4 regions of the Bradyrhizobium sp. HKCCYLR20261 genome follow, and region 3 is predicted to be linked to each of the others. Evidence: predicted binding sites of a transcription regulator. Region 3 holds the regulator's gene; each other region holds the start of a gene.
The links. Region 3 encodes PhoB, which activates phosphate uptake and scavenging genes when phosphate is short. Its sites were predicted from a motif close to TGTCATNNANCTGTCAT; they were not measured.
Positions count from the first base shown of each region.

Region 1: ACQR1L_RS07260 (DUF47 domain-containing protein) is a predicted target of PhoB. The motif match lies at 2,310-2,326, and genes of this name have one in related genera.
Region 2: ACQR1L_RS24415 (esterase-like activity of phytase family protein) is a predicted target of PhoB. The motif match lies at 2,676-2,692, and genes of this name have one in related genera.
Region 4: ugpB (sn-glycerol-3-phosphate ABC transporter substrate-binding protein UgpB) is a predicted target of PhoB. The motif match lies at 2,594-2,610, and genes of this name have one in related genera.

Region 1 is NZ_JBNPUZ010000003.1:7,399-12,840, reverse strand. Features, by position in the region: gene ACQR1L_RS07275 (ABC transporter substrate-binding protein) at 1-312, shown strand, start outside; gene ACQR1L_RS07270 (branched-chain amino acid ABC transporter permease) at 391-1,254, shown strand; gene ACQR1L_RS07265 (branched-chain amino acid ABC transporter permease) at 1,256-2,224, shown strand; gene ACQR1L_RS07260 (DUF47 domain-containing protein) at 2,368-3,012, shown strand; gene ACQR1L_RS07255 (anion permease) at 3,027-4,034, shown strand; gene ACQR1L_RS07250 (peptide chain release factor 3) at 4,370-5,442, shown strand, end outside.
Region 2 is NZ_JBNPUZ010000012.1:46,478-51,919, reverse strand. Features, by position in the region: gene ACQR1L_RS24420 (methyl-accepting chemotaxis protein) at 1-1,206, shown strand, start outside; gene ACQR1L_RS24415 (esterase-like activity of phytase family protein) at 1,263-2,618, opposite strand; gene ACQR1L_RS24410 (DMT family transporter) at 2,738-3,691, opposite strand; gene ACQR1L_RS24405 (TetR/AcrR family transcriptional regulator) at 3,648-4,475, shown strand; gene ACQR1L_RS24400 (sulfite exporter TauE/SafE family protein) at 4,516-5,295, shown strand; gene ACQR1L_RS24395 (DMT family transporter) at 5,314-5,442, opposite strand, start outside.
Region 3 is NZ_JBNPUZ010000001.1:114,625-120,066, reverse strand. Features, by position in the region: gene pstA (phosphate ABC transporter permease PstA) at 8-853, shown strand; gene pstB (phosphate ABC transporter ATP-binding protein PstB) at 850-1,671, shown strand; gene phoU (phosphate signaling complex protein PhoU) at 1,700-2,416, shown strand; gene phoB (phosphate regulon transcriptional regulator PhoB) at 2,433-3,140, shown strand; gene ACQR1L_RS00540 (trypsin-like serine protease) at 3,235-4,551, shown strand; gene ACQR1L_RS00535 (HoxN/HupN/NixA family nickel/cobalt transporter) at 4,822-5,442, shown strand, end outside.
Region 4 is NZ_JBNPUZ010000004.1:254,539-259,980, reverse strand. Features, by position in the region: gene ACQR1L_RS11290 (GIY-YIG nuclease family protein) at 1-67, shown strand, start outside; gene ACQR1L_RS11285 (MarR family winged helix-turn-helix transcriptional regulator) at 72-530, opposite strand; gene ACQR1L_RS11280 (organic hydroperoxide resistance protein) at 705-1,130, shown strand; gene ACQR1L_RS11275 (CaiB/BaiF CoA transferase family protein) at 1,271-2,473, shown strand; gene ugpB (sn-glycerol-3-phosphate ABC transporter substrate-binding protein UgpB) at 2,665-3,981, shown strand; gene ugpA (sn-glycerol-3-phosphate ABC transporter permease UgpA) at 4,067-4,948, shown strand; gene ugpE (sn-glycerol-3-phosphate ABC transporter permease UgpE) at 4,948-5,442, shown strand, end outside.

The DNA.
Region 1 (5,442 bases), on a different contig from region 3:
ACCATGGTGCAGGCGGGCGTCTATGCAGGCCTCTTGCATTACTTCAAGGCGCTGGAGGCACTGGGCGAGAATCCGCATGACGGCGTCAAGATCGTCGACAAGATGAAGTCGATCCCGACCGAGGATGCGCTGTTCGGCAAGGGCGAGATCCAGCCCAACGGCCGCACCATCCACACCGCCTATCTGTTCGAGGTCAAGAAGCCGTCGGACTCGAAGGGCCCGTGGGATCTCTACAAGATGGTCGGTTCGGTGCCGGGCGACCAGGCCTTCACGCCGCTCGACAAGAGCGCGTGCGCGCTGTTGAAGAAGTAAGCCGCTGCGGTCCCGGCGGTTCGCCGCCGGGACTGTCGTTTGACCCTTGGGAAACGCCGAGAAAAATAGAACAAGACGATGCAGGCTCTCTACGCACAGCTCCTGGTCGGACTGATCAACGGCTCGTTCTACGCGCTGCTCAGTCTTGGGCTTGCCGTCATCTTCGGCATGCTCAACATCATCAATTTCGCCCACGGCGCGCTCTACATGATGGGCGCGTTCTGCGCCTATTTCCTGCTGAACCTCGGCGGCATCGGCTATTGGTGGGCGCTGCTGCTGGCGCCGATCATCGTCGGCATCTTCGGCATGGTCCTGGAGCGCACGCTGCTGCAGTGGCTCGCCGGGCTCGACCATCTCTATGGCCTGCTGCTCACCTTCGGCATCGCGCTGATTGTGCAGGGCCTGTTCCAGAACTATTTCGGCTCCTCGGGCCTGCCTTACGCGATCCCGGATCAGCTGCGTGGCGGCATGAATCTCGGCTTCATGTTCCTGCCGATCTATCGCGGCTGGGTGGTCATCTTCTCGCTGGTGGTGTGTCTGGCGACCTGGTTCCTGATCGAGCGCACACGGCTCGGCGCCTATCTGCGCGCCGCCACTGAAAATCCCACGCTGGTGCGGGCCTTCGGCATCAATGTGCCGCGCATGATCACGCTGACCTACGGCCTCGGCGTCGGCCTCGCGGCGCTCGCCGGCGTGCTGTCGGCGCCGATCAACCAGGTGCGGCCGCTGATGGGCGCCGACCTGATCATCGTCGTGTTCGCGGTGGTCGTGATCGGCGGCATGGGCTCGATCATGGGCTCGATCATCACCGGCTTCGCGCTCGGCGTGATCGAGGGACTGACCAAGTATTTTTATCCCGAGGCTTCCAACACCGTGGTCTTCGTTCTGATGGTCCTGGTGCTGCTGGTGAAGCCGACGGGTCTGACCGGACGGGCGGCCTGACATGACATCGATCACCGACGAGACCCTGCCGATCACCCCGCGCGCGATGCGCGACGAGATGATCGTGTTCGTCATCATGGCGGCGCTGCTCGCCATCGTGCCGTTCACCGGGCTGTATCCGTTCTTCGTGATGCAGGCGCTGTGCTTCGCGCTCTTGGCCTGCGCCTTCAACCTGCTGATCGGCTATGGCGGCCTGCTGTCGTTCGGCCACGCGATGTTCCTGGGCACCGCGGGCTATTGCAGCGCGCATGCGCTGAAGGTCTGGGGTTTCCCGCCGGAGCTCGGCATCCTCACCGGCGTCGCCGGCGCCTTCGTGCTGTCGCTGGTCACCGGCTACATCTCGATCCGCCGCCAGGGCATCTACTTCTCGATGATCACTTTGGCGCTGTCGCAGCTGCTCTACTTCGTCTATCTGCAGACGCCGTTCACCCATGGCGAGGACGGCATCCAGGGCATTCCGCAGGGCAAGCTGTTCGGCTTTATCGACCTGTCGAAGCCTGTCACGCTGTACTACGTCGTGCTGGTCGGCTTCCTCGCCGGCTTCCTCCTGATCTTCCGCACCATCAACTCGCCGTTCGGCGAGGTGCTGAAGTCGATCCGCGAGAACGAGCAGCGCGCGATCTCGCTCGGCTATAAAACCGACCAGTACAAGCTCTTGGCCTTCATCCTGTCCGGGACCATCGCGGGCTTCGCCGGCTCGCTGAAGGTGTTCGTCGCCCAGAACGCCTCGCTGACCGACGTGCACTGGTCGATGTCCGGCGAGATCGTGCTGATGACGCTCGTCGGCGGCCTCGGAACGGTGTTTGGCCCCGTCGTGGGAGCCTTCGTGATCATCGCCATGCAGCAATATCTGGCCGGGTTCGGGCAGTGGGTCACCGTCATCCAGGGCGTCATCTTCGTCGCCTGCGTGCTCACCTTCCGCCGCGGCGTGGTCGGGGAAATCGCCCATTTGTTCAAGCGATCCCTGTAAGCCATTGATCTGAAATAAGATTATGTGCGGGGCAGAAAGTGGTGGATCATCCGTCCACCGCTTCTGCTGCGGCGTGATCCGGAGTATGACACTTCCGTGACAGGCCAGCCCTGGCCCGTTTCGGAATGGATGGATCTCGTCCCATGCTGAACTGGTTTCGCGCCGTCCTCCCCAAGGAGGAGCGGTTTTTCGATTTGTTCGCCCGCCACAACAAGGTGGTGATCCAGGGCGCGCATGCGCTGCAGGACATGCTCAAGGGCGGCGACGATGTGCTGACACACTGCCAGCGCGTCAGCCAGTTCGAGAACGAGGCCGACAACATCACCCGGGAGGTGCTGACTGCCGTCCGCCGCACCTTCATCACCCCATTCGACCGGGGCGACATCAAGAACCTGATCACCTCGATGGACGACGCCATCGACCAGATGCAGCAGACCGCCAAGGCGGTGGTGCTGTTCGAGGTCAAGGAGTTCGAGCCGACGATGCGCGAGATGGGCACGCTGCTGGTGGATTGCGCCAATCTGATCGGCCGCGCGCTGCCGCTGTTGCAGGCCATCGGCCAGAACGTGCCGATGATCACCGCGATCACCGAGGAGATGACCAAGCTCGAGGGCCGCGTCGACGATCTCCATGACATCGGGCTGAAGGAACTGTTTCTCAAGCACCGCAACGCCAACACCATGGACTTCATCGTCGGCGCCGAGATCTACGATCATCTGGAGAAGGTCGCCGATCGCTTCGACGACGTCGCCAACGAGATCAATTCGATCATGATCGAACAGGTCTAGGGTAGGGACGCGCCGTGGACGCTCATCTCGGCCTTCCCATCCTGGTCGGCCTCATCGCCGTCGCGCTTGCCTTCGACTTCCTGAACGGCCTGCACGATGCCGCCAATTCGATCGCGACCATCGTCTCGACCCGCGTGCTGCGGCCGCAATACGCGGTGTTCTGGGCGGCGTTCTTCAATTTCATCGCCTTCGGCGTGTTCGGCCTGCACGTCGCCCAGACCATCGGCACCGGGATCATCGATCCCGCCATCGTCGATGCGCAAGTGATCTTCGCCGCCCTCGTCGGCGCGATCGTCTGGAACCTCGTGACCTGGGCGGCCGGCATTCCCTCGTCGAGCTCGCACGCACTGATCGGCGGCCTGGTCGGGGCGGGGATCGCCAAGGCGGGACTCTCGGCTGCGGTGTGGAGCGGCTTGTCGAAGACGATTCTGGCGATCGTGCTGTCGCCGCTGGTCGGGCTGATCCTGGCGATGATCCTGGTCGCGATCGTGTCCTGGGCCTCGGTGCGCTCGACGCCGTTCGCAGTCGACCGCGCCTTCCGCATCCTGCAATTCGCCTCGGCGTCGCTGTATTCGCTCGGGCACGGCGGCAACGACGCGCAGAAGACGATGGGCATCATCGCCGTGCTGCTGTACTCGCAGGGCCATCTCGGCGAGCACTTCACGGTGCCGTTCTGGGTCGTGCTGTCGTGCCAGGCGGCGATGGCCTTGGGCACCCTGATGGGCGGCTGGCGCATCGTCCGCACCATGGGCCTGCGCATCACCAAGCTGAACCCGATGCAGGGCTTCTGCGCCGAGACCGGCGGCGCCATCACGCTGTTCCTGGCGACCTTCCTCGGCGTGCCCGTCTCGACCACCCACACCATCACCGGCGCCATCGTCGGCGTCGGCGCCGCCCGCCGGGCCTCTGCCGTGCGCTGGAACGTGGCCGGATCCATCGTCTACGCCTGGATCTTCACGATTCCGGCCTCGGCGATCGTCTCCGCGCTGACATTCTGGCTGGTCTCGGTGCTGCGGCACTGATCCGGCGGGACAGCCGTCTGGAGGCGTTCGGGGCCTCATGGTTCGAGACGCGCCGCAAAGGCGGCGCTCCTCACCATGAGGGTTGGGATTTTGCCGAGTCTAGGTATTTCGCTGCACATTCGGACCTCGTCCTGAGGAGCGCGCCGTTTTGCGCGCGTCTCGAAGGACGGCCGCGGGCGGGGAGCCAGTCCGGGCGTGCCCGGCGGGCAGCTGTTTAACTCCCCGGTTGGAGTTGCGGTGCAAAACGCCTATATGGAGGGCGCGCGGCGGCCGTGAGCCCGCGCTTTTCCCACGACATCGCCGCTCTCTGGCCCCGAACCGACGTCCGCCGCCCCATGTCCGATACCGCCGTCACCACCGAACAGCCGTCCCGTTCGCCGCTCTCCGACGAGGTGGCGCGCCGGCGCACCTTCGCCATCATCTCGCATCCGGACGCCGGCAAGACCACCTTGACCGAAAAACTGCTGCTGTTCGGCGGCGCTATCAATCTCGCCGGCCAGGTCAAGGCCAAGGGTGAGCGGCGCAACACCCGCTCCGACTGGATGAAGATCGAGCGCGACCGCGGCATTTCGGTCGTCACCTCGGTGATGACCTTCGAGTTCGAGGGACTGGTCTATAACCTCCTGGACACGCCGGGCCACGAAGACTTCTCCGAGGACACCTATCGCACGCTGACCGCGGTCGACTCCGCCGTGATGGTCATCGACGCCGCCAAGGGCATCGAGGCCCGCACGCGAAAGCTGTTCGAGGTCTGCCGCCTGCGCGACATCCCGATCATCACCTTCATCAACAAGATGGATCGCGAGAGCCGGGATACGTTCGACCTTCTGGATGAGATCGAGAAGACGCTGGCGCTCGACACCACGCCGATGACCTGGCCTGTGGGGCGCGGCCGCGACTTCATCGGCACCTACGACGTCAGGGATGGCGGCGTGCGCCTGCTCGAAGGCGGTGGCGCCAAGACCGGCGCGGCACAGCAGATCGAAATCTCGGAGCTCGGCAAGCTCAACGCCAATCTCGACATGGGCCAGATCACCGACGAGCTCGAACTGGTCAAGGAAGCCTGCAAGCCGTTCGAGCTCGATGCGTTCCGCGAGGGCCATCTGACGCCGGTCTATTTCGGCAGTGCGCTGCGCAATTTCGGCGTCGGCGATCTCCTGGAAGGTCTCGGCCGCTACGCGCCGTCGCCGCGCGCGCAGGAGTCCAATTTGCGCAAGGTCGACGCGGCCGAGCCGCGCATGAGCGCCTTCGTGTTCAAGATCCAGGCGAACATGGATCCGAACCACCGCGACCGCATCGCCTTCGCGCGTCTCTGCTCGGGCAAGCTGAACCGCGGCATGAAGGCGAAGCTGGTGCGCACCGGCAAGACCATGCCGCTGTCGAGCCCGCAATTCTTCTTCGCCCAGGA
Region 2 (5,442 bases), on a different contig from region 3:
GCGATGGCGATCCCCGGCTGGAATATGTTCGTCGGCACCGGCGTCTATGTCGACGATCTCGACGCCAAGCTGCAGCCGTTGAAGTGGATGATGTGGCTGGCCTGCGCCGGCATCGCGGTCATCGCCGGCGCCATCGCCTGGCTGATCAGCCGCAGCATCAGCATTCCGCTCAATCGTCTCGGCAACCGCATGCAGGAGATCGCCGACGGCCGGCTCGACGGCGAGATCCCCGGCGTCGGCCGCGGCGACGAGGTCGGCGCCATGGCGGCCACGGTGCAGATCTTCAAGGACAACGCGCTGCGGATGCGCGAGCTCGAGCAGGCGGAGGCTGCGACCAAGCAGCGGACGGAAGCCGAGCGGCGCGCCGCGATGCAGAACCTTGCGGCCGATTTCGAGCGCAGCGTGAACGGCATCGTCCGCTCTGTGGCCTCTGCGGCCGAGGGCATGCAGCACACCGCGCAGTCGATGACGGCCACGGCGAGCGACGCCAGCGTCCGCGCCTCGACCGTCAGCAACGCCACCCAGAGCGCGAACGACAACGTCGGAACGGTCGCGGCCGCGGCGGAGGAGCTGTCGAGCTCCGTCAGCGAGATCTCGCGCCAGGTCGCCCGCTCGACCGAGATCGCGAGCAAGGCTGTCGGCGATGCCGAGCGCACCAATGCCACGGTGCAGGTTCTCTCGACCGGCGCCGAGAAGATCGGCGAGGTCGTCAAGCTGATCCACTCGATCGCCGCGCAGACCAACCTGCTGGCGCTGAACGCCACGATCGAAGCGGCGCGCGCCGGCGAGTCCGGCAAGGGCTTTGCGGTCGTCGCCTCCGAGGTGAAGGCGCTGGCCAACCAGACGGCCAAGGCGACCGAGGAGATCTCCGCGCAGGTCGCGGCGATGCAGACCTCGACCCAGGATGCTGTCGCGGCCATCACCGGCATCACCCAGACGATCGCGCAGATGAGCGAGATCACCAACTCGATCTCGACCTCGATCGCGCAGCAGGGCGATGCAACGCGCGAGATCGCCCGCAACATCCAGTCGGTCGCGGCCGGCTCCAACGAGATCAGCGCGCATATCGGTGGCGTCACCAAGGCCGCTGAAGCGACCGGCACCGCTGCGTCCGAGGTGCTGTCGAGTGCCCGCGAGCTCGACAGCCAGTCGGGCCTGCTGCAGCAGGCCGTCGACGGCTTCATGGCCAAGGTGCGGACGGCCTGATCGAACCGTCGCCGTTGCCCTCGGGGACAACGGCGACGCTCACGATGGTGAGGCGTTTACTTCGCCTTCAGGAAGTCGCCCACCTCGAGCAGCACGAACTCGTTGTCGTCGGCCTTGTTGGGATCGCGGCTCGACGAGAACGGCAGGTTGTTGTCGTTGCCGACGATGATGTGGGTGTCGTCGACGCGATCGACATTCTCGATCGTGAAGAACGGGAAGGCGAGCACGCCGTCATTCAGCGGCTTGCGCGCCTTCTTGTCCGGATCCCTGATCTTCATCAGGTCGATATAGGCGATCTTGCGGACCGGCTTGCCGACATTGGCGTCCGACAGCTCGATCTTGTAGACGCGCTTGAACTTGGCCAGGTCAGGGAAGCAGTTGTCGCCGCGGGTGCCCTGCGGGCAGGCCTTGTCAGCGGTGCCCTCGCCATTGTCACGCTCGATGATCAGGCCCTGTGTCGGGTCGATCATGTTGAAGTCGCCGATTGCGTTGCCGTTCTGCTCGAACACATATTGCCAATAGCGGCCAGTGAACTTTTCCGCGGCGACGTCGAATTCGAGGATGCGCGAGGCTTCCTTGCCGTCGACCTTCTCCCAATCCTTCTTCTCGGCGTCCCACAGCGGCCCTTCCAGCAGGCCATAGATGAACTTGCCGTCGGTGGATGCCGCGAAGCCCTCATAGCCCTTCGAGCGCCGCAGATTGACGTTGGTGTAGCTCGCGCCGGGCGCGCCGGGGGACTGGACCGCCCAATGGTCGGGCGAGCGCACCGGCTTGCCGTCAGCAACCGTCTCGAATACGGCGAGCACCTTGCCGCTCTTGTCCGCCTTGATAAGGTAGGGGCCGAACTCGTCGCCGATCCAGATGTGATCGCCGATGATCTGGAAGCCCTCGGTGTCGAAATCGGCACCGGTCAGATAGCGCTTGGCCGTATTCTCGTGGACGATGCGGAACGGCACCTTCCTGTCGGGATCGTGCAGGAAGATGGTCTCGAGCCGCTCCACCTTGCCGGCGGCCCAGTCGATCTTGTGATGATTGAGATAGAGCATCGAATCCGGCGAGTTGTAGCGCGAGCCCATGCCGTTGTCGGTCAGCACCCAGAACGTGCCGTCGGCCATAGTCTTGATGCCGGAATGCCCCTGCAGCGGCTGTCCCTTGAACGGCAGCGATACGCCGGTCGGCCGCTCATAAGACTTGCCCATCACGCTGCCGATCGCCTCGACGCGCTTGCCAGTGGTGTATTTGCCGGAGGTCTTGAGATCGTCCGGAGCGTCGGCGGGCGCGTCGATGAAGGACTCGGCTGGCAGCACGGCGTGGCCAGCGAGCTTGGCGGGGAATTCGCCTTCGCCCTGGGCGAGCGCGGCGCCGGTGCTGAGGGCCAGAGCGGCCACGGTGGTCAGAAAAAATCGATGCATGGAAAGCCTCCTGAGCTTGAACCACGCGTGGTTCTGAACAGGCGCCCTGACGCTCCGTTGACAGTTCCATGACAGCCGGATGATGCGCGCTGTTCGCCCTGGGGCGTGTTGCCGCACGCTTAGTTCTTGGGCGCCTCTCCGGCGGTGCGGGGCTGCTTGAGCGGCACGCGCGAAGCAATGATCACACCGACGATGACCAGCGCGTAGCCCGCGAGATGGAACAGCTTCAACTCTTCGCCGAGCAGCAGGATCGCCAGCACCGAGCCGAACAGTGGCACCAGATGCAGGAACGGTGCGGCGCGGTTCGGTCCGATCAGGCTGATGCCGCGATTGAAGAACAGATAGGCGAGCGTCGAGGCGAACACGATCACGTAGCCGAGCGTCAGCATGGAGAGCAAGTCCAGCCTCAGCACGAATCCAGAGCTGTACTCCCAGGCCGCGAGCGGCAGCAGCAGCACGGCGCCGGCCGCCGTGCAGGATGAGATCAGCGACAACTGGTGCACGGCGGGCTTGCGGGTCATGGCCGCCGAGTAGAGCCCGAACACCCAGAGCGCGCCGGCGAACATCAGGTCACCCCGATTGAATTGGATGCCCGCGAGCGCACCGAGATCGCCACGCAGCAGGATCACCAGCACGCCGACAAGCGACATCGCGATGCCCGCGAGTTGCCCCCAGGTCAGCCGCACGCCGAACAGCAGCAGCGACCACAGCGCCACGAATAGCGGCGTCGACGATTGGATCAGCAGCCCGTTGAGCGCCTGAGTATATTGCATCGCCCAGTAGGACAGCGCGTTGTTGATCGCAAAGCCGGTGAGCGCGAACAGCAGGATCAGCGGCCAATGCGCGAGCAGGGTACGCCAGTCCTTCGCCAGATGCTCCCGCGCGAACGGCCATAGCATCAGGAAGGTTCCGATCCAACGAATGCACGACAAGGTCAGCGGCGGCACGTGGCCGGCGACATAGCGCGCCAGCACGATGTTGCCCGCCCAGAACAGCGAGGCCAGCGTGAGCAGCAGATAAGGCTGGTTGTTGAGCCAGGCGACCGGCGATGTGGACTGGGATGGGGCGGGCAAGGATTCGGCTTCTGTTGCGCGGGCCGAGTTGTGCCCGAAAGCGCGGCGGAGACAAGAGCGCCCGGCGGATTGCCGCCATGCCGAAAGGCGGCAGAACGTCCCCTCTTTACAAAACGAATATTCGTTTTGTATGGTGATTGTGCTCGAAGGCGATTGGTCGCTCGGCCAGGAGGTGCGCATGCCGAAGCTGAAGCCGGCGACGATGGCCGCCCGCCGCGAAGAAATCCTGCGCGCCGCAGCGGCCTGCTTCGCGCGTCAGGGCTTCCACCAGACGACGATTGCCGACGTGATCGCCGAGTCCGGCCTCAGTGCCGGCGGCATCTACGGCCATTTCGCCAGCAAGGAGGAACTGATCCAGGCGATCGGTGAGCATCGCCATGCCCGCGATGCGGCGCTGCTCGCGGCCGCGCGCGACAGTCAGGACCCGCTCGAAGGCCTGCGCGCGATCGCGCGCGCCTCGCTGGCGGACATGCAGAAGGAGGAGGGGCTGCGCAGCCGACGGATTGCCCTGCAGCTCTGGGCCGAGGCGCTGCGCGACGATGCCGTCCGCGATCAGGTCGTGGATGGCGTCCGCAAGCCGATCGCGGTCATCGCCGAGCTTCTGCAGCGCGGCCAGCGGCTCGGCGTGATCGACCGCGCGGTCAACCCGCGCAGTATGGCACGCACCATGGTCGCGATGTTCCAGGGCTTCGTGCTGCAGCGGCTGTGGGGCGAGCCGTTTTCGCCGGCCGAGGCGCTGGCCAGCTTCGAGGTGTTGCTGGCCGGGCTCGCGCCGAAACGATGATGCCCGCGACGTTGCCGAAGTCTCCCGGGAGGACGAGATGATGAGCGAACTCGATCTCCTGGGCGGCCTCGGCACCGGCTTGGTGGGCGGATTCACGTCCGGCCTGCTCGGCGTCAGCCCCGGCGGCGGTCTCGTGGTTTTCGCCGTGCTGCTGCTCGGCGCCGAGCAGCACGTCGCGCAGGGACTCTCGCTGGTCGCGCAGGTTCCGCCGACCAGTGCCGCCGGCCTCAAGCGCTATTGGGACGAAGGCAGCCGGGCGCCGCTGCGCGTGCTGCTGTGGCTCGGGCTTGGATTTGTCCTCGGCGGTGCGATCGGCGCGCTCCTGGCCAACGGCACGGCGTCGGCGATCCTGCGATGGGCCTACGTCATCTATCTGCTGCTGCTCGATGTCCTGCTCCTGCGCCGCTCATCGAAGCGAGGTGCCGTCGAGACCACGGTTTGCGCAGTCGATCCGAGCGGATTTGCGCTGCTTGCGGTCGGCAGCGCAGCGGGTGTGTCGTCCGGCTTTCTCGGCATCGGCGGCGGACTGGCGACAGTCGTCGGCTTGAGCGCGGTCCTTGGCATGGCGCAGCACCGCGCGCAGATGATCAGCCTGGCGCTGACGCTGGTGCCGACGACGATTCCGTCAGCCTGGATCTATTGGCAGCACGGTGCCTTGCCGTCCTGGCCCACCTTAGTCGCCGTGATCGTCGGACTGGCCGCCGGCACCGATCTCGGCGCGCGGCTCGCGACCCGCGTTTCGCCCGAGCGGCTGCGGATCGTGCTGATCGGCTTCGTCTCGCTGATGACCATCGCCATGGCGCTCAAGGCCATCGGATAGCGCGCCTCCGGCAATGCCTCAGGTCGCCTGCTTGCGCGAGGCGACGTAGACACCGCCGAGCACCAGGACGAAGCCGATCAAATGAAAGATCTGCGGCTGCTCGCTGAGGAAGACGAACGCCATGATCGAGCCGAACACCGGAACTAC
Region 3 (5,442 bases):
CAATCCCATCAACCCGATCTATGCGCGCCGCCGCCGCAAGGACATTGTCGTCCGCGGCCTGTGCATCGCCGCCGCGGCGTTCGGCGTCACCTGGCTGGCGCTGATCCTGTTCACGCTGTTCTATAACGGCCTCGCCGGCCTCAGCCTGCAGGTCTTCACCGCCGACACGCCGCCGCCGGGCGCCAGCGAAGGCGGCCTGCGCAACGCCATCGTCGGTTCGATCATGATGACCGTGATCGGCGTCGGCATCGGCGCGCCGCTCGGCCTGTTCGCCGGCACCTACCTCGCCGAATACGGCCGCAACGACCGCCTGACCTCGGTGATCCGCTTCATCAACGACATCCTGCTGTCGGCGCCGTCGATCATCATCGGCCTGTTCATCTACGGCGCCGTCGTGGTGCCGATGGGCGGCTTCTCCGCCATCGCCGGTGCGCTGGCGCTGGCCGTCATCGTGATCCCGGTCGTGCTGCGCACCACCGAGGACATGCTGCTGCTGGTGCCCAACCCGCTGCGCGAGGCAGCCTCGGCGCTTGGCCTGCCGCGCTCGCTGGTGATCCGCCGCATCGCCTACCGCGCGGCGCGCTCCGGCCTCATCACCGGCGTGCTGCTGGCGACCGCCCGCGTCGCCGGCGAAACCGCGCCGCTCCTGTTCACCGCGCTGTCGAACCAGTTCTGGAGCCTCAACCTCTCCAAGACGATGGCGAACCTGCCTGTCACCATCAACAACTTCGTGCAGAGCCCGTATGCCTATTGGAAGCAATTGGCCTGGAGCGGAGCCCTTCTCATCACTCTGGCCGTGCTCGCTTTGAACGTCGGTGCACGCATTCTCGGCGCCGAGAGGAAAACGAAATGACCGAACTGTCCGTCTCCGTCAGTCAGCCCGCTCACACCCTTCACGGCCAGCCGCTCCCCGAGGCGCCGGCCAAGGTGACCGCGCGCAACCTGAACTTCTATTACGGCGATCATCACGCGCTGAAGAACATCAACCTGACGCTGGGCACCAACCGCGTCACGGCGTTCATCGGCCCGTCCGGCTGCGGCAAGTCCACCCTGCTGCGCATCTTCAACCGGATGTACGATCTCTATCCGGGCCAGCGCGCCACCGGCCAGCTGATGCTGGACAACACCAACATCCTCGATCCCAAGCTCGATCTCAATCTGCTGCGCGCGCGGGTCGGCATGGTGTTCCAGAAGCCGACGCCGTTCCCGATGACGATCTACGAGAACATCGCCTTCGGCATCCGTCTCTACGAGAAGATCTCGAAGTCCGAGATGGACGACCGCGTCGAGAAGGCGCTGCGCGGCGGCGCGCTGTGGAACGAGGTCAAGGACAAGCTCAACGCCTCCGGCCTGTCGCTGTCCGGCGGCCAGCAGCAGCGCTTGTGCATCGCGCGCACGGTCGCCGTCCGGCCCGAGGTGATCCTGTTCGACGAGCCGTGCTCGGCGCTCGACCCGATCTCGACCGCCAAGGTCGAGGAGCTGATCCAGGAGCTCGCGGAGAACTATACGATCGCGATCGTCACCCATAACATGCAGCAGGCGGCCCGCGTCTCCGACAAGACCGCCTTCATGTATCTCGGCGAGCTGATCGAGTTCGACGAGACCAGCAAGATCTTCACCTCGCCGAGCGATCGGCGGACCCAGGACTACATCACCGGCCGGTTCGGCTGACGCCGACAGCATTCTTCAGGAGATCAACATGGCCAGTGAACATACCGCCAAGGCGTTCGACAGCGATCTGCAGGACCTGACCCGGCTGGTGTCGGAGATGGGCGGCCTCGCCGAGCGGCTGATCGTCGATTCCGTCGACGCGCTGGTGCGGCGCGACGTGGCGCTCGGCCAGAAGGTGGTCGCCGCCGACGCCGAGGTCGACAAGCTGCAGCGCATCATCGAGGAGCGCGCGGTGCTGACGATCGCCCGCCGCCAGCCGATGGCGGTGGATTTGCGCGAGATCGTCGGCGCGATGCGCGTCGCCACCGATCTGGAGCGCATCGGCGACCTCGCCAAGAACATCGGCAAGCGCGTCGCCGCGCTGGAGAGCGACTTCCATCCGCTGAAGCTGATCCGCGGCCTCGAGCACATGACTGATCTGGTGCAGTCGCAGGTCAAGACGGTGCTGGACGCCTATGCGGCGCATGACCTGCCGGCGGCGATGACGGTCTGGAAGGGCGACGAGGAGGTGGACGCGATCTGCACCTCGCTGTTCCGCGAGCTCCTGACCTACATGATGGAAGACCCGCGCAACATCTCGTTCTGCATCCATTTGATGTTCTGCGCCAAGAACATCGAGCGGATGGGGGACCACGCCACCAACATCGCCGAGACGGTGTTCTATATGATCGAGGGCCAGCAGATCATGGACAAGCGCCCGAAGGGCGACATGACCAGCTTCGCGACCACGATCCCCGGTAACTGAGAAAGACGATTTCGACATGGGTGCGCGAATTCTGGTGGTTGAGGACGAGGAGGCGCTGACGACGCTGCTGCGCTACAACCTCGAGGCCGAAGGCTACGAGGTCGAGACCGTGGCGCGCGGCGACGAGGCCGACACGCGGCTCAAGGAGCGCGTGCCCGATCTGGTCGTGCTCGACTGGATGCTGCCGGGCCTGTCCGGCATCGAGCTGTGCCGGCGGCTGCGGGCGCGGTCCGAGACCAAGCAGCTGCCGATCATCATGCTCACCGCGCGCGGCGAGGAGAGCGAGCGTGTGCGGGGGCTTGCGACCGGCGCCGACGACTACATCGTCAAGCCGTTCTCGGTGCCGGAGCTGCTGGCGCGCGTGAAGGGCCTGCTGCGGCGGGCGAGCCCGGAGCGGCTGGCGACAGTGCTTTCCTATGGCGACATCGAGCTCGACCGTGAGAAGCGCCGCGTGGCGCGCTCGGGCCGGCCGATCGATCTCGGCCCGACCGAATACCGCCTGCTCGAATTCTTCCTCGAGCATCCCGGCCGCGTGTTCAGCCGCGAGCAGTTGCTCGACAGCGTCTGGGGCCGCGACATCTATATCGATGAGCGCACGGTGGACGTGCACATCGGCCGCCTGCGCAAGCTGCTCAATCCCGGCCGCGAGCAGGATCCGATCCGCACTGTGCGTGGCGCCGGCTATGCGCTGGACGATCGCTTCGCCAAGTCGGAGCAGGCCTAACGGGCGAGCAGGCCTGATCGCGCGGTCATGCCGTTGCCGTCTTGATCCTGTGTGATCGAGTTCCCATCATCATGGTCGGACCTCGGCAGACGCAATGATCAGGACGCTCGCTATCTTGTTGGCCTTGTTGCTTGTGGCTGCCGGCAATGCCGCGGCCGCCGAGCTCGAGGACGCCGTCGCTGCGGCTTCGAACGGGCTGCCGGCGGCGGCGTTACGCCGGCTCCAGCCGCTCGCCGCCAAGGGCGATGCGCGCGCGCAGTTCAATGTCGGATTCATGCAGGCCTTCGGCCTGGGCGCCCCGCGCAACCAGGCGGAGGCGCTGGTCTGGTACCGCAAGGCCGCCGATCAAGGGCTCGCCGTCGCCCAGCATTATCTCGGCATCGCCTATTTCAACGGTGAAGGCGCCGCCCGCGATCACGGCGAAGCCGCCCGCTGGTTCAATCGCGCCGCCGCGCAGGGCTTTGCCCAGTCGCAATACATGCTCGGCCTGATGATGCTCGACGGCGAGGTCATGACCCGGGACGTCATCCAGGGTTATGCCTGGCTCGTGATGGCCGGTCGCAGCGGCGTCAGGTCGGCCGGCCGTGAGATTCAGAGAGTGAAGCTCAGCGAAGCGCAGCGGCGCCAGGCCGAGGCCACCATTGCCGCGTGGCGGCCGAAGCCGGAATCGGTCGATGCCGGGATTGCCAATCCGCGCGCGGAGCAGTTGCTCGGTCTCGACCGGCACTTCGGCGACGTCGTCGATCCCACCTCCTGGCCGGCCTCCTCGATCGGTGTCGTGACCGTGGCGCAATACAGCACGGGAGGTTCGTGCACCGGCACGCTGGTGGCGCCGCGCGTGGTGCTCACGGCGGCGCATTGTGTCTTCAACGGCGTCGGGCAGGTCAGCCCCGGCAACGTCCATTTCCTCGCTGGCATGAACAGAGGCACTCCCGCGGCCTCGTCGGTCGCCGACAAGCTGATCGTGGCGCCTGAGTTCATTCCGACCCAGCACGACAAATGGTCGCTGGACCGCTCGCCAGCCGACTGGGCGTTGATCATCCTGAAGGATGCGCTGCCCTCGAAGCCCGTGGCGGTGAAGTCCGTGGGCCGGGATGAGCTCGCGGCTGCGACCAAGGCCGGCGCCATCTCCGAGATCGGCTATGGCCAGGAGCGGCGCTATTCGCCGACCGGCCAGCGCAATTGTAGCGCAAGCATGACCAGGGACGCCCGTCTCCTGACCGTGCATTGCCTTGCCAATTTCGGCTATTCGGGCTCGCCGATCCTGGCCGAGATCGGCGGCGAGCCGGTGGTGGTCGGGATCTTCTCGGCGTTCCACGAGGAGACCCGGCTGATGTTTGCCGCGCCCGCCAGCCAGTTCGAGGCGGCCGTGCGGCGCGAGATCGCCGCGCAGAGCGCATCCGCGCGGTGAGGGGAGGGACAGGAAGAGGAAGAGAGTTGGACACCGGCTGGTCAATGTTTGTGCGTGACCGGATAGCGGATTGCCAAAGCAATGCCGGGGACCTCAGCCGCACGGGCGACGAGGGTTGATTTACAAGTGATTTGGGCGCGGCAGCGCGAGCCTTGCCTTTTGGCGCAGGTCTTGCTCTCTTGTCCGAGTATGACGATTTTGCCAATTGATCATCCTCGCTCCGCGCGTTTCGTTCCGGCTTGGCTGCGGCCGGTCGGGCGTCGCAATGCGATGCTGCTGGCCGGCCTTGTGCTCGCCAATGCGCTCGCCTGGGCCTGGGCGTTCGCGCTCTACGCCGACCGTCCGGCCATCGTCGGCACCGCGCTGCTGGCCTGGCTGCTCGGCCTCCGCCACGCCGTCGATGCCGATCATATTGCGGCGATCGACAATGTGGTCCGCAAGCTGGTGCAGGACGGCGATGCGCCGCGCGCCGCGGGTCTTTACTTCGCGCTCGGCCATTCGAGCGTCGTCGTGATCGCCACGATCGTCGTGAGCCTGGTCGCCGGCGCGGATCTGTTGCGGGAGGACAGTGCGATCCGCGCGATCGGCGGCGCCATCGGCACCTCGGTCTCGGCAGGCTTCCTGCTGCTGATCGCGTTGGCGAACCTCGTCCTGTTCGTGAACCTCTGGCGCCGCTCGCCCCGGTCCGAGACGGACAGCGCGAGCCCCGGCAACGGCCTCCTGATTCGTCTGCTGCGGCCCGTGCTGCGGGTCGTTTCGCGCGCCTGGCATATGTTCCCGCTCGGCTTCCTGTTCGGCCTTGGCTTCGACACCGCCAGCGAGATCGGTCTTTTGAGCCTGTCGGCGACCGAAGCGGCCCGCGGCGAGAGCCTGGTGCATATCCTGGTGTTC
Region 4 (5,442 bases), on a different contig from region 3:
CGAGGCTTATCTGAAATCGCACTCGGGACGCGCGTTCTCGAAGAAGCGCCTGCTCGGGCCGGCTTGAGCCCTCACTCCACCGCCGCCTCCAGCCGCTCCCTTAGCTTCACCAGCTTGCCGTGCAAATCCGCCAGCTCGGCGATCGAGCAGCCTGTCGCGTCCAGGATCGCCGGCGGCACGATCGCCTTGGCCTTCTCCCGCAACGCCGCCCCCTGCCCTGTCAGCGTCACCAGCACCTGGCGCTCGTCCTCCGCTGATCGCGTCCGTGTCAGCAGATGCAGCGCCTCCATGCGCTTGAGCAGCGGGGTCAGAGTGCCCGAGTCCAGGAACAGCCGTGCGCCGATCTCCTTCACGGTAAGACCATCGCCCTCCCACAGCACCAGCATCACCAGATATTGCGGATAGGTCAGGCCAAGGCGGTCGAGCAGCGGCTTGTAGACGCGGTTGAACGCGTGGGCCGTCGAATAGACCGCGAAGCAGAGCTGGCTGCCGAGCTGGAGGGGCACGTCGGCTGTCGTCTTCTTGGGCATGGTCACACCAGGGATGGATCGTCGGGCACATCTTGGGCGTTGCGCGAGGGCTGCGGCAACGACCGGAAAACACCGATCACGAATTTTCTACCGAACAATTATATTGTGCGCAATCGATTTGTGTGCAATATACGCCTCACTGAATTCCACTCCACCCCAATCGGGAGACACCCCATGTCCGTGAACGTGCTCTACAAGACCAGCGCCAAGGCCACCGGCGGCCGCGACGGCGAGGCGGCCACCCTCGACGGCTCGCTGAGCGTCAAGCTCGCCACCCCGAAGGAGCTCGGCGGCGGCGGCGGCGCCGGCAACAATCCGGAGCAGCTGTTCGCGGCCGGCTACGCCGCCTGCTTCATCGGCGCGATGAAGTTCGTGGCCTCGCAGGGCGGCCCGAAGGTTCCGGCCGATGCGTCGGTGACCTCCACGGTCGGCATCGGTCCGCGCTCGGAAGGCGGTTTCGGCATCACTGCCGAGCTCGCGGTCTCGCTGCCCGGCCTCGCCAAGGCCGACGCCGAGGCGCTCGTCGCCAAGGCGCACGAGGTGTGCCCCTACTCCAACGCCACCCGCGGCAATGTCGACGTCAAGCTGACTGTCGTCTGAGCCTGAATTCTGCTGCGGCAGATCGCCACGCACCATGCAGCCCTCGCCTTTTCGCGAGGGCTGCATTCGCGTAAGCCCGTTTGCGCCAGTGGCGCAGCAATGCTTAATGGCCGCGAGTTGCAACCAACCTCGCGATGTCCATGACACTCCCATTTGCTCCCGGCGCCATGGCCGGCCTGCGCGTGATCGATCTCACGCGCGTGCTCGGCGGCCCCTATTGCACGCAGATCCTGGCCGACCACGGCGCCGACGTGATCAAGGTCGAGCCGCCCGCCGGCGACGAGGTCCGCGACTGGGGCCCTCCGTTCCACGACGAGGACGCGGCCTACTTCGTCGGCATCAACCGCAACAAGCGCTCGATCGGCCTCGACCTCGCCTCCGAGGGCGGCCGCGTCGTGCTGCTGAAGATGCTCGAGAATGCCGACGTGCTGATCGAGAACTTCAAGCCGGGCACCCTGGAAAAGTGGGGCATCGGCAGCGACGTGCTGCGCGAGAAATTCCCCAAGCTCGTGCACTGCCGCATCTGCGGCTTCGGCGCCGACGGCCCGCGCGGCGGCAATCCCGGCTATGACGCGATCATCCAGGCGATGACCGGCATGATCGCGGCGACCGGCTCGCCCGAGAGCGGCCCGATGCGGATCGGCGTGCCCTTGGTCGACATCACCACGGGCCTCTACGCCGCGATCGGCATCCTGATGGCGCTGTCGGAACGGCAGCGCTCCGGCGAGGGCCAGTTCCTCGAGGTCACGCTCTACGAAACGGGCCTCGCGATCATGCATCCGCACACCGCCAACTACTTCATGCATGGCAAGCCGCCACAGCTGACCGGCAACGAGCATCCGAACCTCGTGCCCTACGCGATCTTCCCGACCAAGACCGACGACATCTTCATCGGCGTCGGCAATGACGGCACCTTCCGCAAGCTCGCCAAGGAGATCGGCCGCCCCGAGCTCGGCACCGATCCGCGCTTCGCCCGCAACCGCGACCGCGTCGCCAATCGCGAGGCGCTGCGCGCCGAGCTCGCCGCCGTGTTCCGGCAGTTCGAGGCCGAGCCGCTGTGCGACCGCCTGCTCGCCGCCGGCCTGCCCGCCGGCCCGGTGCAGAAGATCGATCAGGCGCTGACCAATCCGCACACGCTGTATCGCGGCGATGTCATCGAGAAGGATTGGTACAAGGGCGTGGCGTCGCCGATCCGGCTCGAACGCACCAAGCCGAGCCTGCGCTCGACACCGCCGAAATACAGCCAGCACGCCGAGGAGGTGCTGAGCGAGTTCGGCTACACGCCGAGCGAGATCGAAGCGTTGCGGAAAGCTGGAACCGTCTGCACGGAACGCAAACGCTGATCGCATCGCACGCGCTGCGTCGCCGCGTCGCACCACGACGCGGTGACGGAGAGATGCGATTTACCGCTTTTCGCGGACGCACTGCGCGTGGCTTTCCCGCGTCAGGTCATACGTCTATACATTCACATAACTGTCATCTGGCGCTGTTAACGGCCGCCACGACCGATGACGTTCATGGGAGGATCTTTTTGATGTCATTTCGACAAATTGCTGCCGCGACTGCCGTTGCAGCCACCTTTGGTTTTGCTGCTTCGCCCGCACTCGCGGTGACTGAAATCCAGTGGTGGCACGCCATGACCGGCGGCAACAACGACATCGTCAACAAGCTCGCCGAAGAGTTCAACGCCTCGCAGAGCGACTACAAGGTCGTGCCAACCTTCAAGGGCGCCTATCCCGACACGATGAACGCCGGCATCGCCGCGTTCCGCGCCGGCAACGCGCCTCATATCATGCAGGTGTTCGAGGTCGGCACCGCGACGATGATGAGCGCCAAGGGCGCCATCAAGCCGGTTTATGAGCTGATGAAGGAAGCGGGCGAGCCGTTCGATCCGAAGGCCTATCTGCCGGCGATCACCGGCTACTACTCGACGTCGAAGGGCGACATGCTGTCGTTCCCGTTCAACTCGTCGTCCATGGTGATGTGGATCAACAAGGACGAGCTGAAGAAGGCCGGCGTCGCCGAGATTCCGAAGACTTGGCCGGAGGTGTTCGAGGCCGCCAAGAAGCTGAAGGCAGCCGGTCACGACACCTGCGGCTTCTCCAATGCCTGGGCGTCGTGGGCGCACATCGAGCAGTTCTCGGCCTGGCACAACGTGCCGATCGGCACCAAGGCCAACGGTCTCGACGGCTTCGACACGGTGCTGGAATTCAACACCCCGCTTCACATCAAGCATTTGCAGAACCTCGTCGAGCTGCAAAAGGACAAGACCTACGACTATTCCGGCCGCGGCTCGGCCTCCGAGAGCCGCTTCGGCTCCGGCGAATGCGCGATCTTCATGACCTCGTCGGGCTACTACGCCACCGCCAAGAGCACCGCGAAGTTCGACTTCACCTCAGCGCCGATGCCGTATTATCCGGACGTGCAGGGCGCGCCGCAGAACTCGATCATCGGCGGCGCCTCGCTGTGGGTGATGGGCGGCAAGACGGCGAACGAGTACAAGGGCGTCGCCAAGTTCTTCACCTTCCTGTCGGACACCAACCGCCAGGCCAGGCTGCATCAGGAGTCCGGCTATCTGCCGATCACCACCGCGGCCTATGAGAAGACCAAGGCGGACGGCTTCTACGACAAGAACCCGGTGCCGCAGACGCCGCTGAAGGAGCTCACCAACAAGCCGCCGACCGAGAATTCGCGCGGCCTGCGCTTCGGCAACATGGTGCAGATGCGTGACGTCTGGGCCGAGGAGATCGAGGCCGCGCTCGCCGGCAAGAAGACCGCCAAGGAGGCGCTGGATTCCGCCGTTGCCCGCGGCAATGCGATGTTGCGCACCTTCGAGAAAACGGCCAAGTAAGGAAACGGCAAAGTCAGGCCGTCCCAGAGGCTTCCTCTCCCGCCGGAGGGGAAGCCTCACTTCTATCCCTCACGCGGCGCGCTCCATGGAAAAGTCGGTCGTCTTCAACGGCAAGCTCCTGCCCTACCTGCTGCTGGCGCCGCAGCTCGCGATCACGCTGATCTTCTTCTACTGGCCGGCCAGCCAGGCAATCTGGCAGTCGTTCCTGCGCGAGGACGCGTTTGGCCTCAATTCCGAATTCGTCGGGTTCGAGAACTACCAGGCGCTGTTCGCCCAGCCGGAATATTACACCGCCATCGGCACGACCGTGGTGTTCTCCTCGCTGGTCACCGTGCTGTCGCTCGGCGTCGCGCTGCTGTTCGCGACGCAGGCCGACAAGAACCTCAAGGGCGCCTCCGCCTACAAGACGCTGATGATCTGGCCCTATGCGGTCGCGCCGGCGATCGCCGGCGTGCTGTGGTTCTTCATCTTCCACCCGACGCTCGGCACCCTGGCGCGCCCGCTGCGCGTCATGGGCTTCAACTGGAACCCGATGCTCGACGGCACCCACGCCATGATCCTCGTCGTGATGGCCGCGGTCTGGAAGCAGGTCGCCTACAACTTCCTGTTCTTCCTCGCGGGCCTCCAGGCGATCCCGAAAAGCGTGATCGAGGCCGGCGCGATCGACGGCGCGGGCCCGCTGCGCCGGTTCTGGACCATCATCTTCCCGCTGCTGTCGCCGACCACCTTCTTCCTGCTGGTCGTCAACATCGTCTACGTATTCTTCGAGACCTTCGGCATCATCGACGCGGTCACCGCCGGCGGCCCGGCCGGCTCGACCACCACGATGGTCTACAAGGTGTTCGCCGACGGCCGGCTCGGCGGCGATCTCGGCGGCTCCGCCGCGCAATCGGTCGTGCTGATGGTGATCGTGATCGCGCTGACCGCGATCCAGTTCCGCTATGTCGAGCGCAAGGTGCAGTACTGATGGTCGAGCATCGCCCGCTCCGGGACCTCGTCGCCTACATCGTGCTCTCGCTGGGCGTGCTGATCTTCGCCTTCCCGGTCTACGTCGCCTTCATCGCCTCGACCTATGACGCTGCGACCGTCGTCAGCGGCAACCTGCCGCTCACGCCGGGCGGCCGCATGCTGGAGAACTACTATCGCGCCGTGTTCGTCGGCGGCTCACGGTTCATGAACCAGCCCGTCGGCGTGCTGCTCGCGAACTCCTTCATCACCGCGATCGGCATCGCCGTCGGCAAGATCATCATCTCGATCCTGTCGGCGTTCGCGATCGTCTATTTCCGTTTTCCGTTCCGCAAGACCGCGTTCTGGATCATCTTCATCACCCTGATGCTGCCGGTCGAGGTGCGCATCTATCCGACCTACAAGGTCGTCGCCGATTTGCGCATGCTCGACACCTATGCGGGCCTGATCCTGCCGCTGATCGCCTCGGCCACCGGCACCCTGCTGTTCCGCCAG